DNA from 3 places in the Janthinobacterium sp. 75 genome. Region 1 is predicted to be linked to each of the others. Evidence: predicted binding sites of a transcription regulator. Region 1 holds the regulator's gene; each other region holds the start of a gene.

Evidence for each region. Region 1 encodes LexA, which represses DNA repair genes until DNA is damaged. Its sites were predicted from a motif close to ACTGTATNNNNATACAGT; they were not measured.
Region 2: the regulator LexA is predicted to act here: its motif matches at 1,957-1,974, upstream of C8C89_RS04565 (putative DNA modification/repair radical SAM protein).
Region 3: the regulator LexA is predicted to act here: its motif matches at 1,758-1,775, upstream of C8C89_RS12275 (PA0069 family radical SAM protein).

Annotation. Positions count from the first base shown of each region.
Region 1 covers NZ_SORD01000001.1:2,492,456-2,495,727, reverse strand. The annotation lists gene rplI (50S ribosomal protein L9) at 1-236, opposite strand, end outside; gene rpsR (30S ribosomal protein S18) at 264-554, opposite strand; gene priB (primosomal replication protein N) at 570-878, opposite strand; gene rpsF (30S ribosomal protein S6) at 899-1,288, opposite strand; gene lexA (transcriptional repressor LexA) at 1,564-2,211, shown strand; gene C8C89_RS11330 (cystathionine gamma-synthase family protein) at 2,301-3,272, opposite strand, start outside.
Region 2 covers NZ_SORD01000001.1:971,132-974,403, reverse strand. The annotation lists gene C8C89_RS04580 (ATP-binding cassette domain-containing protein) at 1-384, opposite strand, end outside; gene modB (molybdate ABC transporter permease subunit) at 402-1,073, opposite strand; gene modA (molybdate ABC transporter substrate-binding protein) at 1,091-1,849, opposite strand; gene C8C89_RS04565 (putative DNA modification/repair radical SAM protein) at 1,990-3,222, shown strand; gene C8C89_RS04560 (UdgX family uracil-DNA binding protein) at 3,219-3,272, shown strand, end outside.
Region 3 covers NZ_SORD01000001.1:2,704,769-2,708,040, reverse strand. The annotation lists gene C8C89_RS12280 (gamma-glutamylcyclotransferase) at 1-556, shown strand, start outside; gene C8C89_RS12275 (PA0069 family radical SAM protein) at 553-1,695, opposite strand; gene C8C89_RS12270 (tRNA-uridine aminocarboxypropyltransferase) at 1,824-2,507, opposite strand; gene C8C89_RS12265 (methyl-accepting chemotaxis protein) at 2,579-3,272, opposite strand, start outside.

The sequences.
Region 1 (3,272 bases):
ACTTGAACGGTCAGGCCGCTCAGTTTTTCGCCCTGGGCTTGCGATGCGGCCAGTTTGGCGGCAGCAGCTTTTTCCAGTTCGGCGCGCTTGACTTCGAATTCAGCCACAGCGGTTGCCGTGGCACGACGTGCCAGGCGTTGCGGGATCAGGAAGTTACGTGCGTAACCGTCTTTGACTTTGACGACTTCGCCGAGGTTACCGACGTTAACAACTTTTTCTAACAGAATGATTTGCATAGTTCTTCTCCAGGAATATCTGACCGATTAAGCGTGGTGCAGATCGGTGTATGGCAGCAGCGCGAGGAAGCGAGCGCGCTTGATTGCGGTGTCAACTTGGCGCTGGTAGTGCGCTTTGGTACCGGTCAGGCGTGCTGGCATGATCTTGCCGTTTTCTTGGACGAAGTCTTTCAGCGTGTCGACGTCTTTGTAGTCGACTTGCTCAACGTGAGCTGCGGTGAAGCGGCAGAACTTCTTGCGTTTGAACAACGGGTTTTGCTGTTTGCGTTTTTCTTTAAGCTTGAGCTTATTTTTGTCGAACTTTTTACCGAATGCCATGTCAGGCTCCTGTATCTAAAATGCGCTAGTCGGGGTGACTGCACTAAAATCAATGATGTGAAACACCAAACTCTTGCTGTTGCGGCTCTTCCTGGCCAGGAAACCCGTGAACTGATAGACCCCGCCCAAGCTTGCCTGGCTGAACCGGCCTGATATTTCACCAGCGGCTAGCGCGGCAACATCAAACTCGGTCAAACGGGCAATTCCTGCTTCCATCTGCTGCGAACTGTGCTGCAATACTGCATTCACAATCGGCAACCCTGCCGGGGTGTAGCGCAATATTTCGCGCTCGGCAATGATGGCGGTTACTTGTAGCTGGTTCAGCGCACGATCCTGGTCAAGAATTAAGCTGCTGCTGCGGCTGGAGCGGCTGCTGGTGCTTCGGTGCGGTGGCTTTTGGCCGCGTCTTCGCGTTGTACCGATTTCATCATCGGCGAAGGAGCTGTTTCAGCTTTCTTCATTTTAACGGTCAGGTGACGCAACACGGCATCATTGAATTTGAATGCTGTTTCCAACTCGACCAGGGTCTCGTTGTCGCATTCGATGTTCAGGCAGATGTAGTGTGCTTTAGGCAGCTTTTGGATCGAGTAAGCCATTTGACGGCGGCCCCAATCTTCCACGCGGTGAACCGAACCGCCGCGGGTGGTTACGCTGGCTTTGTAGCGTTCGATCATCGCGGGCACTTGCTCGCTTTGGTCCGGATGGACGATAAAGACTATTTCATAATGACGCATGCAAACTCCTTCAGGTCGGATTGATAATCGCCCACCCCGGCGTCAAGACGGGTGTGGGAAGGTCAGCCGAAGATTATAACCGCCTTTTGCAAACGTTTCAATCATTCCTTCCACAAGCGCCCGAAAAGCCCGTGCGCCACCGTGCTTTCCGCCTGTGGACAAGTATTTCTTGCCAAATTCGCCGAAAAGACGGAAATCCCCTTGCATAGTGGACGATACTGTACAAAAATACAGACTGTTCATATAGACAGCATTTTAGTATGCACCCACCGCTCATGATCAAGCTGACAGCACGACAAGAACAAATCCTGAACCTGATCAAGGATGCGATTGAAAACACGGGCTTTCCCCCAACCCGTGCCGAAATCGCCAATGAACTGGGTTTCAAATCGGCCAATGCGGCCGAAGAACATTTGCAGGCCCTGGCCCGCAAGGGCGCGATCGAGATTTCGCCCGGCACCTCGCGCGGCATCCGCCTGATCGGTGCGGCGGCGAGCGCGGCCGCCGATGCGCTGGCATCGAAAGTGCCGGCAGCCCTGCTGATGTCGCTGCCCCTGATCGGCCGAGTAGCCGCCGGTTCGCCCATCCTGGCGCAGGAAAACCTGGAAGCGAGCTACAACGTCGACCCCGCCCTGTTCTCGGCCAAGCCTGATTTCCTGCTGAAGGTGCGCGGCTGGTCCATGCGCGACGCCGGCATCATGGATGGCGATTTACTGGCCGTCAAAAAGGTCGACAGTGCCAAGAACGGCCAGATCGTCGTGGCCCGCATCGGCGACGAAGTCACCGTCAAGCGCTACAAGAAAACGGGCTCCGTCATCGAACTGCTGCCGGAAAACCCCGATTTCAAGGTGATTACCGTATCGCCGGAAGATGAGTTCGCCTTGGAAGGCCTGGCCGTAGGTCTGATGCGCAGCTGGCATTAAGTTGCGTGCCGGGGTCAGACCTGCCGGGTCTGACCCCAGTTTTCAGTTTGCCTCAAAACTGGCACATGGCCTAATCACCGACACCGCTCTCAGCCCTCCAGCGCACCACGGAAGTCTTCCAGCAGATCGGCCTCATCCTCGATCCCGACGGATACGCGGATCAGCGATTCGGCGATGCCCATGCTAGCGCGGCGCTCGGCTCCCATCTCATAGAAGATCGTGTGGGCGACGGGAATGACCAGGGTGCGCGTGTCACCCAGGTTGCTAGCCGGAATCGCCAGATTCAGGCGATTCAGGAAATCGAAGCAATCGATGCCATCTTTTAATTCAAAGCTGAACAGCGAACCATAGCTGCGGAACAAGTCCGTCGCCAGCGCGTGCTGCGGGTGCGAGGACAAGCCTGGGTAATGCACTGCCGCCACGCGCGGGTCCGCTTGCAACATGGTGGCCAGCGCCAGGGCGTTCGAGCAGGTACGGTCCATGCGCAAGGCCATGGTTTCCGCGCCGACGGCGATATGGTGCGCCGCCTCCGGACCCAGCGAGGCACCGAAATCGCGCAAGGCCTTGGCGCGGATTTGCGCGATGCCCCACTGCGCCGGCGCCGCCTTTTTATAATTATCGAAAATGTTCGGGTACTGCGTCCAGTCGAATACGCCCGTGTCCGTCAAGCTGCCGCCCAGGGCATTGCCGTGGCCGCCAATCGATTTCGTCAGCGCATTGACCACCAGGCCCGCGCCCACCGCTTTCGGGCGGAACAGGTAGGGCGTGGTCATCGTATTATCGACGATGTACAAGATGCCACGCTCCTTGCACAGCGCGCCGATCTTCGCCAGGTCGGCGATCTGCGTGCGCGGATTGGCGATGGTTTCCACGAAAACAATCCGCGTTTGCGGCGTGATGGCGGCGGCCACATTGGCCACGTCCGTGGCATCGACGAAGGACACGGCGATGCCCTGCCCCGTCACCGTTTGCCACAGGCTGTTGGTATTACCAAACAGAAAAGCCGACGACACCACATGGTCGCCCGCGCGCAGCAAGGATTGCACCACGGCGCCAATGGC
Region 2 (3,272 bases), 1.5 Mb from region 1:
AAATGCGGCTAGCCAATGCTCGACCTTGGCCAGCTTTTCGCGCGCGCGCGGGTTGAACCAGCCCCGCGCCAGGCCAAAGCCCACGTTCTGGCGCACCGTCAGGTGCGGGAACAGCGCGTAATCCTGAAACAGATACGCCACGTTGCGTTGCTGCGGCGGCAAATTGATGCCAGCGGCCGAATCGAACAGGGTGCGCCCGTTCAGGCGGATATGGCCGGCGTCAGGCGTGAAGAGTCCGGCAATGGCTTTCAGGGTCATGCTCTTGCCGGCGCCAGACGGGCCATACATGGCGATGCGCTGACACTCGGACGTGCATTTCACCTGCAAGTCGAAGCGGCGTTTGCCGGAGCGCAAGGTGGCGCGAAGGTCGAGGTCGAGTTGCATAGGCGTCGTCATTGGCGTCATTTGTGCGCGATGCGCCCGGGCGCCAGGCGGCCAGCCGACAGCAGCACCACGATACAGACAAAGGAAGTGATCAGCACCAGGGTGTTGGCCACGTCGTCCTGGCCCGCCTGCACGGCTTCATACACGGCCACCGACAGGGTTTGCGTCTTGCCGGGAATGCTGCCGGCCACCATCAGGGTGGCGCCAAACTCGCCCAGCGCGCGCACAAAACCCAGCAGCACGCCAGCGAGGATGCCACGCCAGGCCAGCGGTAAGGTTACACGGAAAAAGATGGCGATTTCAGAAATGCCCAGCACGCGAGCCGCCTGCTCCAGCTGGCCGTCGACCGCCTCGAAGGCGGCCCGCGCCGGCTTGAAGACGAGGGGAAAGGCCACCACCGTGGAAGCGATCACGGCGCCCTGCCAGGTAAAGATGAGGTTGATGCCGAAGTTATCCTGCAGCCAGATGCCCAGGGTGCCGCGCCGGCCCAGCAGCACCAGCAGATAGTAGCCGAGCACGGTGGGCGGCATCACCATCGGCAGGGTCAACAGGGCGTCGAGCAGCTCGCGCCCGGGAAAACGCGCGCGCGCCAGCAGATAGCCCGTACCGATGCCGAGCAACAAATTGAGCGCCGTGGCCCAGGCCGCTACTTTGAGCGACAGGGCCAGCGCGGTCCAGGCGATATCCATGCGGGCGCGTGCTTAAATTATGGCTTCTTGAAACCGTACTTGGCGAGAATGGCTTGCGCCGGTGCCGTTTGCAGGTAGCTGACGAAGCGCTTCGCTTCGGCGGCATTGCTGCTGCCCTTGATGGTGGCAATCGGGTACAGCACGGGCGCCTCCAACGGCACGTCCATTACCACGTTCACTTTATCCTTCATGATGGCCGCGTCGGTGGCGTAGACAAAGCCTGCATCGACTTCGCCGCGCGCCACGTAGTCGAGCGACTGGCGCACGTTCTGCGTGCCGATGGCTTTAGTCTGCACGGCTTGCCACAGATTCGCCTTTTTCAGCGCGCCTTCCGAATAGCGGCCAACGGGCACGCTGGCCGGGTTGGCGATGGCCACGCGGGTCACGCCCTTGTGCGTCAGGTCGCTCAAGCTCTTGATGCCCAGCTTGCTGTCGTGCGGCACGATCAGCACCAGGCTGTTGCCGACGAAGTCCATGCGGTCCGCCGGCAGCACCAGGCCCTGCTTTTGCGCCGCATCCATGGTTTCCTGATCGGCCGAGGCAAATACGTCCACGGGCGCGCCCTTGACGATCTGCTGCAGCAGCACGCCCGAGGCGGCAAAGTTCAGGGACACCTTGCTGCCCGGATACTGCGCCTCATAGCCTTGCGCCGCATCCTTGAACGCATTCGTCAGGCTGGCCGCGGCCGACACCACCACTTCGCCGGCAAAAGCGGAGGTGGCGGCGGTAGCGAGAAGAGCGGTGCCAAGCAGGCGGGCGGGCGAGGTGAGACGCATGATCGTATCCTTGTAAGTGAACGGTGAACAAGGAGCGTAATATACACCGATATACAGCGTTCTGCCATGGCACAAGTCAAGCCAGCACAAAGTGCATTCCCTGATATACTGTATATAAACACAGTATATTGAGGCACCCCATGGAACTGACGGACAAGCTGGAAATCCTGGCCGACGCGGCCAAGTACGACGCGTCCTGCGCCAGCAGCGGGGCGCCCAAACGCGATTCCATCGGCAAGGACGGCTTTGGCGCCACCTCCGGCATGGGCATCTGCCACAGCTACACGCCGGACGGGCGCTGCGTTTCGCTGCTGAAAGTGCTGCTGACCAATTACTGCCTGTACGATTGCCAGTACTGCGTCAACCGCCGTAGCTCGAACGTGCCGCGCGCGCGGTTTACGGTGGCCGAGGTGGTCAAGCTGACGAGCGACTTTTACCTGCGCAACTATATCGACGGCCTGTTCCTCAGTTCCGGCATCATCCAGTCGGCCGACTACACGATGGAGCAGCTGGTGCAGGTGGCGCGCGAGTTGCGTGAGGTACACCAGTTCCGTGGCTATATTCATCTGAAAACCATCCCCGACGCCGATCCGGCCCTGATCGCGCAGGCGGGCCGCTATGCCGACCGGCTCAGCGTCAATATCGAACTGCCGACGCAAGACAGCGTGCAAAAGCTGGCGCCGGAAAAAAGCGTGCATACGATTAAACTGGCAATGGGCGCCATCCGCCGCAAGCTCGATGAGAAAGCGGAAGAACCGCGCTCGCCGCGCTTCGCGCCGGCCGGGCAAAGCACGCAAATGATCGTCGGCGCCGACGCCAGCGACGACCAGCAAATTCTCTCCACTGCCGAGACCTTGTACGGCAGCTACAAGCTCAAGCGCGTGTACTACTCGGCCTTCAGCCCGATCCCCGACAGCCCGAAAAGCGTGCCGCTGGCGCCGCCGCCTATGCTGCGCGAACACCGGCTGTATCAAGCCGATTTCCTGCTGCGCAGCTATGGTTTCCAGGCCAGCGAACTGCTGCCCGCCACGGGCGGCAATCTGGCGCTCGATATCGATCCCAAGCTGGCCTGGGCGCTGGCGCACCGCGAACATTTTCCGCTGGACTTGAACCGTGCGGCGCAGCACATGATCGCCCGCGTGCCCGGCATCGGCCTGCGCAACGCGCAGCGCATCGTCGACCTGCGCCGGCTGCGGCAAGTGCGCTACGCCGACTTGTCGCGCCTGCGCTGCAGCATGAAGAAAATCGCCCCCTTCATCATCACGGCCGACTACTTTCCCGCGCGCGATACCACCGCCTCCGAACACCTGCGCCGCGCCATGGCGGAAGCGCCGCAGCAGATGAATTTATGGCCGGAGCTGCAGGTCGCATGAGTACAGTGGTGCGGCTGGCGCAGTCGTTCGACGAGTGGCGCGCGGCCGCA
Region 3 (3,272 bases), 210 kb from region 1:
CGGCTATGGCTCCCTGATCTACAAGGCGGACTTTCCCTATATCGAGCGCCGCCCGGCCAGCATCGCCGGCTGGACGCGGCGCTTCTGGCAGGGTTCGCACGACCATCGGGGCACGCCCATGGCGCCGGGCCGGGTCGCCACCATCGTGCCGCAGGCGGGCGCCGTGTGTGACGGCATGGCTTACCTGATCACGCCCGAAGTCTTCGCCCACCTCGACCACCGCGAAAAAAATGGCTACCTGCGCCTGGCCACCGACATTAGCTTCGAGGACGGCGGCAAGGTCGAAGGCCTGGTCTACATCGCCAACGAGGAAAACGCCGCTTTCCTCGGTGCCGCCCCGGAACTGGACATCGCGCGCCAGATCGCCCGATCAAACGGCCCCAGCGGCCCGAACAGCGAATACCTGCTGCACCTGGCCAACGCCCTGCGCGAGCTGGGCAAGAACGACCCGCACGTGTTTGCCATCGAGCAACATCTGGCGCAACTCCAGACACCTACCCAGCACAGCGCCGCAGCACACCCCTGCAGCAACAGCACTGACGCTGGTGTAGCTTAAAACAGATCCAGCTGCCCCGCATTCGCCCCTTTTGCCTTGTTCCCCAACGGCGGCACCACCAGCGGCCGGCGGAACTGCGTGCAATCGAGCTGCTTGAAACGCCCCCCTTTGCCGTGCAGCCCCAGCCGATGCACGGCCTTTTCAAAGCGCTGGTGGATGAGGTCGGCCCATACGCCTTCGCCCCGCATGCGCGCGCCGAACGCGCTGTCGTAATCCTTGCCGCCACGCATTTCGCGCACACGGTTCATCACGCGCTGGGCCCGCTCCGGGAAGTGCGCCTCCAGCCATTGCTGGAACAATGGACTCACTTCCCACGGCAGGCGCAGCACCACATAATGGGCGTGGATCGCGCCCGCGTCGCGCACGGCTTCAAGCAGCTGCTCGATTTCCGGCTCCGTCACGAACGGAATGATGGGCGCGATGCTCACGCCCACGGGAATGCCCGCCTCCGTCAGGGTGCGGATGGTGCGCAGCCGCCGCGCTGGCGCGGCCGCGCGCGGCTCCAGGGTGCGCGCAATGGCAGGGTCGAGCGTGGTGACAGTGACGGCCACGGCCGCCAGGCGCCTGGCCGCCATGGGCGCCAGAATGTCGATGTCGCGCTCGATCAGCGACGATTTTGTGATCAGCGCCACGGGATGCTCGCACTCGTGCAGCACTTCCAATACGCGCCGCGTCAGCTGCCGTTCGCGTTCGCACGGCTGATACGCATCGGTATTGACGCCCAGGGCGATCGGTTCGGGCACATACGATGGCTTGGCCAATTCGCGCCGCAACAGTTCGGGGGCGTTCACCTTGGCATAGATGCGGCTCTCGAAATCCAGGCCCGGCGACAGGCCCAGATAGCTGTGCGTGGGACGGGCAAAGCAATAAATGCATCCGTGTTCACAGCCCCGGTACGGGTTCAGCGACACATTGAAGGGCAAGTCGGGCGAAGCATTGCGCGTGAGGATGGTGCGCGCCTGCTCGTCGCTGACCTGCGTCTTCCAACCCGATGCCACCTCCTCCCCGTCCGTTTCATCCAGGCCACCCACGCTCCAGCCGTCATCGAAACCGGCGCGCGCATGCACCTCGTAGCGCCCTTGCAAGTTCGACACGGCTCCGCGCCCCTTGTGAGCTTTCAGCGATTGCGGCGGCAACATGGCTTGCCCGGCGAAGCTGTCATCGTGCTCTGGAATGATTGCTTTCATGAACGGCCCCATTAACTGTATATACGTACAGTATACTATGCCGCTGCGCGGGCAAGATCAAGGGCTGGCGTGATGCCTTTTCACGCTTTTTCAGCATGCTGCATGACATAACTCAACTGCTGCGCGACAAAACCGTCAAATGCCGTGATCAAGGGAACGAACCGGGGTGCATCCTGCTCCAACTGCATCAAGGCATAGCATGTCGCTTCCAGGGTCGATAACTGGTCTGGCGCGTGTGCCTTGCGGATCAGGTAATGGGAAGCGGGCGTGTCGCGCAAGGGCAGGCGCGGCAACTGTTGCAAGCGGGGATTCAGGTACAGCATCTTGCGGCTCTTGCGCCAGGTGGCGTCCAGCACCACCAGCTGCAAGCGGGCCGGATCGAGCAATGTGGCAGGGTCGAGCGCAGGCGGCGGCGCGATGCCCAGCGAACGATCGCCTGGCGTATCCGGGTACAGCAGCACAGTGTGCTTGTCGGCCAGCAATGCGGCGAGCGTGTCAGGGGCAAACTGCTCGCCCGTCAGCATGCGGCTGTTGGGTAGGCTCAGGTGCAGCAAGCGGGCGCTGCCCTTGGCGTTGTGGACTTCCAGCGGATGCTGCAGGATCAGCACGTCCACCGCGTGGGCAACGGGGGTGATCCAGCGGCAGATGCAGCTGGTTTCGGCGCGCAGACAGCTTGGACAGCGCGCGCGTTTGGCGGTTTCAGCCAGGGAGGAGGATGCAGCGGTATGGCTGGAGCTAGAACTGGAGGTACGGCGGGTGGTCATGGCGGAGCGCGTTCGCGGCTGTCTTCAAGCCGCGATTGTAGCGCCCGCGCCATGCCACGGGGAGTCTGCGCTTAAAACTCTTCCCATTCGTCGGCGCCAGACGCCACCGGCGCCTTCGGCGCGCGTGCGCGCATCGCTTCCGCTGGCGCCGCCACGGGCTGCGCTGGCGCACGCCGCACGGCGGCTTGCACGGCAGGCCGCATGGCCGTTCTTGCCGGTGCAGACGCTTTCACAGACGGGGCAGCCCTGGTGGAAACATATTGCTGCGTGGCATCAAGCTTGAATACTCCCACCACCTCGGCCAGCTTGGCTGCCTGTTCCTGCATGGATTCGGCCGCTGCGGCAGCCTCTTCCACCAGGGCCGCATTTTGCTGTGTCACCTGGTCCATCTGGCCGATGGCCTGGTTGACCTGTTCGATGCCGGCACGCTGCTCGTCGCTGGCATCGGTGATCTGGTTCATGATCTGCGTCACATGGCTGATGCTTTGCACGATCTCGTCCATGGTGCGGCCCGCCTTGTCCACCAATTGCGAACCGGCCTCGACCTTTTGCACGGAATCGTCGATCAAGCCCTTGATTTCCTTGGCCGCCGCGCTGGAGCGCTGCGCCAGGTTGCGCACCTCGGAGGCCACCACGGCAAAGCCGCGGCCCTGTTCGCCAGCCCTGGCCGCTTCCACGGCCGCGTTCAGGGCCAGGATATTCGTCTGGAAGGCGATGGCGTCGATGACGCTGATGATATCGACAATCTTGCGCGAGGAATCGTTG